Regions from separate parts of the Streptomyces sp. NPDC101151 genome, predicted to be linked through region 1. Evidence: riboswitches for the same ligand, from Rfam matches in the RefSeq annotation. Region 1 holds a riboswitch; the other holds the start of a gene.

Region 1 (2,377 bases):
CGCGGCCCGCAACAGGGCAGCCGCCCTCGCGGCCGCCGACGGGCTCTTCGCTCGGTGTCAGAGCCCCGAGGACCTGACCATGGCCGACATCGCAAGCGCGGCCGGCGTCGGCAAGGGAACGCTCTTCCGTGCCTTCGGCGACCGCGCCGGACTGCTCCGCGCGCTGTACGAGGCGCGGCTCGAACCGATCAGACGGGCCGTCGAGGAGGGTCCGCCGCCGCTCGGACCCGCCGGCCCGCCGCATCAGCGCGTACCGGCCCTGCTCGACGCCATCGTGTGCTTCAAGCTCGACAACCGCCGCCTCGCGCTGGCCCTGGAGGGAACCGGCGCGGACAGCCCCTACCGGACCGAACACTACGAGCGCTGGCACGCGCTGCTCCGGGAGGCGCTGGAGCGGATTCCTGGCCTGACCGACAGCGACTTCACCGCCCACGCGCTGCTCGCCGCCACCCGGGCCGACCTCGTCGAGCACCTGGCCGGAGAGAAGGGCGTGCCCCGCGAGGAGATCCGGGATCAGCTGGCCGGATTCACCACCGCACTCCTCGGCACCCGTGCAGAAGACGGCGCGGGCGCCGAGCACCGGGCACGTACCGGAGGGGGCGCGGACGCCGAACGCTGAGCACGGGCCGGCCGAACGCCCGCCGGGTTCGCCCGCACCTCCGGGTCCTCCGGCGCTCAGGCACACGGGGCGGGGGCGCCGTGGCCGCGAGCACGATCGGCGGGCGACCGGGTGACGGGAGGCGCGGCCGCCGATGGGATGATGATCGCTGACAAGGCGACGGCGATCCGAGGAAGCCGGTGTGAATCCGGCGCGGTCCCGCCACTGTGATCGGTGAGCGAGTTCCGACAGGCCACTGCCCGAGAGGGGCGGGGAGGCCGGGACGAGCGACGACCCGAGAGCCAGGAGACTCACGCGGTCGCCTCCTCGACGGACACCGGGGCGGATCTCCCCGGGGGAGGGGTGGTGCGGCATGCCCGAGAGGCCGGCCGAAGAGACGTTCGGCGACGAGGTGGCTCCGGAGAAGGACGAGGTGGCTCCGGAGAGAGCCGACCCGGTGCCGTGCCGTGTCGTCGTGTGCCGGGACTGCTGCTGCGGCAGTCCCAAGGTGATAGGCGTCGATCACGCGGCGCAGACCGCACGTCTGCGTGCGGAGGTGCCCGTGCGCATCTCCGCTTGCCTCGACGTGTGTGAGCAGGCCAACGTCATCGTCGTACAGCCCTCCGCCGCCGGCCGGGCAGCCGGTGGCCGGCCGGTGTGGCTGGGCCTGGTCAACGACCCCGACGCGGCCGAGGACATCACCGCCTGGGTGCGCGCGGGCGGCCCGGGCATCGCGCCGCTGCCGGAGATCCTCGACCTCTACGCCTTCACACCGCCTCGGCTCGCCACGGCCTCCCGGGAGCGGCGCCGAGTCGACGGCCCTCGCTGAGAACGGACCGGACGGCACCGAGCACGTCCTGGTCGCGGACCGGCGACAGCCCGGGGCGGGCGAGCAGGGCCAGGAGGAGGCGGGCGCAGGCCAGGTCCTGACGTCGGACTCCCGCCGCACGGGCGGACGGCGGGAGTCCGACGACAGGACGACCTACGCCGTCCGCCCCAAGTCCCCGGTGTCCAGGCGCAGTCCGAGCGCGTTGCGGCGGTGCACGGCGGCCAGTTCCGTCTCCAGGGGCGACGGTGGCACCGCCAGGACCGGGCAGGTCGCGTGAGCCAGGCAGTAGCGGCCTGCCGAGGGGCAGAGGGCGCGGTGCAGTCGGCTGCGGCGTCCGGCGCCGATGACCAGGACGTCGGTCTCGCGGTCGGCGATCCGCACCAGCGCCGGGCCCGGAACACCCCGGGCGACCAGGGCGCGCATGGGGACAGCCGGGCCGGCGGCGCCGAACACGTCGCCGAGCGCGGTGAGCAGCCTCTCCCGGGCGAGGCGTTCCCACTCCGGGACCATGAAGGAAGCGGCCGGGGAGCGCCGGGCGGCCAGGTCTCCGCCGGGCGGCTCCCAGGCAAGTACCGGCCACAGCTCGGCCCCGCGGCGCCGGGCGTCGTCGGCGGCCCGGCACAGGGCGGTGAGACTCCCCAGTGAACCGCTGACCCCGACCACGACACGAGGGGCCGGGAGCGCGTCGGACTCGTGCATCACGTCACCGTTCTTCACTCGCCGCCGGGGTTTCGGGCCGGCGGTCCTTGTTGAAGCCGCGTCCATCCCACTCCCTTCCCGGGCCCGCGAACAGCCCCGTGCGCCAGTTCTTGGCGACCTTCTGACGGCCCGTGTCCAGGCTCGCGCCAGGGGTGTCAGCATCCCGTCAGCGTCGCCCCGATCACCGTCAGCATCCCGTCAGGAGACGTCCGGGAACCGGAGTGCGCGGGCATACCGTCGTCGCCTGGCCC
Region 2 (2,377 bases), on a different contig from region 1:
CGCCTCGCTGATGGCCAAGGACCTCGGGCTCGCGGCCAACGCAGTCAGAGCAGGCGGAGTGCATGCGGAACTCGGCCTGCGCGCGGCCGAGTTGTACGCCGCCTACGCCGAGCGCGCCGGTGCGGCGGAGGACTTCTCCGGCATCGTCCGCACCATCAGGGATCAGAGCGGAGAAGAGGCATGAGCATGGACCCGGCCACCGAGTACGAGACGATCCTCGTCGAACGCAAGGGCCGCACCGCCCTGCTCACCCTCAACCGGCCCAAGGCTCTCAACGCGCTGAACCTCCAGGTCATGAGCGAGGTCGTCGCCGCTACCGAGGCCCTCGACCGGGACCCGGACTGTGGCTGCATCGTGATCACCGGCTCGGCGAAGGCGTTCGCGGCCGGTGCCGACATCAAGGAGATGCAGCCACAGGGCTACCTGGACATGTACCTCGCCGACTGGTTCGCCGCCTGGGACCGGCTCGGACAGCTCCGCACACCGACCGTGGCCGCCGTCGCGGGATACGCCCTCGGCGGCGGCTGCGAGCTCGCCATGCTCTGCGACATCCTGCTCGCCGCCGACACCGCCGTCTTCGGCCAGCCCGAGATCAAACTCGGGGTGATCCCCGGCATCGGCGGCTCCCAGCGCCTGACCCGCGCCGTCGGCAAGGCCAAGGCCATGGAGCTGTGTCTGACCGGGCGCACCATGGACGCGGCGGAAGCCGAGCGCGCCGGGTTGGTCTCCCGTGTGGTGCCTGCCGACGATCTGCTCGGCGAGGCCCTCGCCGTCGCCGAGACCATCGCGGGCATGTCGCTGCCGGTGGCGATGATGGCGAAGGAAGCCGTGGGGCGGGCCTTCGAGACCACGCTCACGGAAGGGGTCCGCTTCGAACGGCGCCTCTTCCACGCAGTGTTCGCCACCACCGACCAGAAGGAGGGCATGGCCGCCTTCGTCGACAAGCGGCCGCCGGAATTCCGTCACCGTTGAGTGTCGCGGCACCGGATCGTCCGCCTGGCCCGAGAGGAAGATCACGCCAGGCGGACGTGGTCTTGGCCGTGCACGCGTCACGCGGTACGGTCTGTCCGATATTGACGACGGCGAGACGGAAGCCGGTGGGAATCCGGCACGGTCGCGCCACTGTATGCGAGACATCCCCTGGGTGTCTGGCAAGTCAGACCCGTGGCCGTCGTCCTGTGCACCACCGAGATGGGACGCGAACTCCCAGAGGAGGTTCTGCCATGGCGCAGACCGTCGCCCAGCCGACAGCCACCACCCCCGTCGTTCCCGCCACGCTGCCGCTGAAGGCGATAGCTCCCTGGGCGGTCTTCTTCGGCATCCTCATGCTCGTCCTGCTGTACTTCGTCGGCGCTGAGCAGGGCGCCACCTCCGTGTTCAACGGCACGGACGTCCACGAGTGGGTTCACGACGCCCGCCACCTGCTCGGCTTCCCCTGCCACTGAACCGACGGGACAGCGCACACTCATGAACTCCGCAACGGTAAGAAACCTCCTCGTCCGGGGCATGCTCGCCGGCCTGGCCGCCGGCGTGCTCGCCCTGGTCGTCGCCTACCTCCTCGGTGAGCCGAGCGTCGACAAGGCGATCGCCTTCGAGGACGCCCACTCCCACGAGCACGAGATGGAAGTCGTCTCCCGCTCCCTGCAGTCCACGGCTGGCCTCGCCACCGGCGTCCTCGTCTACGGGGTCGCCTTCGGCGGCATCGCAGCGCTCGCCTACTGCTTCGCGCTCGGCCGCGTCGGCCGCTTCAGCCCGCGGGCCACCGCACTGCTGCTGTCCGGCTGCGCCCTGATCGCCGTCTACGTCGTGCCGTTCCTGAAGTACCCGGCCAACCCGCCGTCGGTCGGCGACCCCGACACGATCAGCAAGCGAACCACCCTGTACTTCCTGATGATGCTGCTCAGCGTCCTCCTCGCGATCGCTGCCACCATCCTGGGCAAGCGCCTGGCGCCCAGCCTGGGTACCTGGTGGGCGACCGTGGTCGCGGTGGCCGCCTTCGGCGTCGTGATCGGCCTGGCCTACGAGTTCCTGCCCGTCATCAACGAGGTCCCGAAGGACTTCCCGGCCGCCCTGCTGTGGCGGTTCCGGCTGTCCGCACTGGCCATCCAGTCCGTCCTGTGGGGCGGCTTCGGCTTGCTGTTCGGGGAGTTGGCCGAGCGCCAGCTGAACCCCAAGCCCGCGGCAGCACCGTCCGGGCGGACGGTTCCCGCCTCGAACTGATCGGTTTTGGGACACGTGAGGGCCCCTCGGAACCATCCGGGGGCCCTCTCGCGTTCTCCGGGCACCCACGCGATCGGATCACGGACATGACACAGACCGCCGACCGATCCGGCGGGGACCACCAAGCCGAGGAGCGGAGGACAGAGTGGCCAGACAT

What was found. Region 1 has a riboswitch for cobalamin ahead of ACIRU3_RS08995 ((2Fe-2S) ferredoxin domain-containing protein). Riboswitches for the same ligand answer to the same signal wherever they lie in the genome.
Region 2: another riboswitch for cobalamin. It lies ahead of ACIRU3_RS34710 (CbtB-domain containing protein); the one in region 1 lies ahead of ACIRU3_RS08995 ((2Fe-2S) ferredoxin domain-containing protein).

The regions. Positions count from the first base shown of each region.
Region 1 covers NZ_JBIWPP010000004.1:123,809-126,185, forward strand. Annotated here, with positions in the region: gene ACIRU3_RS08990 (TetR/AcrR family transcriptional regulator) at 1-619, shown strand, start outside; cobalamin riboswitch at 789-911, shown strand; gene ACIRU3_RS08995 ((2Fe-2S) ferredoxin domain-containing protein) at 972-1,427, shown strand; gene ACIRU3_RS09000 (universal stress protein) at 1,581-2,126, opposite strand.
Region 2 covers NZ_JBIWPP010000027.1:17,025-19,401, forward strand. Annotated here, with positions in the region: gene mmsB (3-hydroxyisobutyrate dehydrogenase) at 1-184, shown strand, start outside; gene ACIRU3_RS34705 (enoyl-CoA hydratase) at 181-972, shown strand; cobalamin riboswitch at 1,044-1,187, shown strand; gene ACIRU3_RS34710 (CbtB-domain containing protein) at 1,224-1,445, shown strand; gene ACIRU3_RS34715 (CbtA family protein) at 1,468-2,220, shown strand; gene ACIRU3_RS34720 (hypothetical protein) at 2,366-2,377, shown strand, end outside.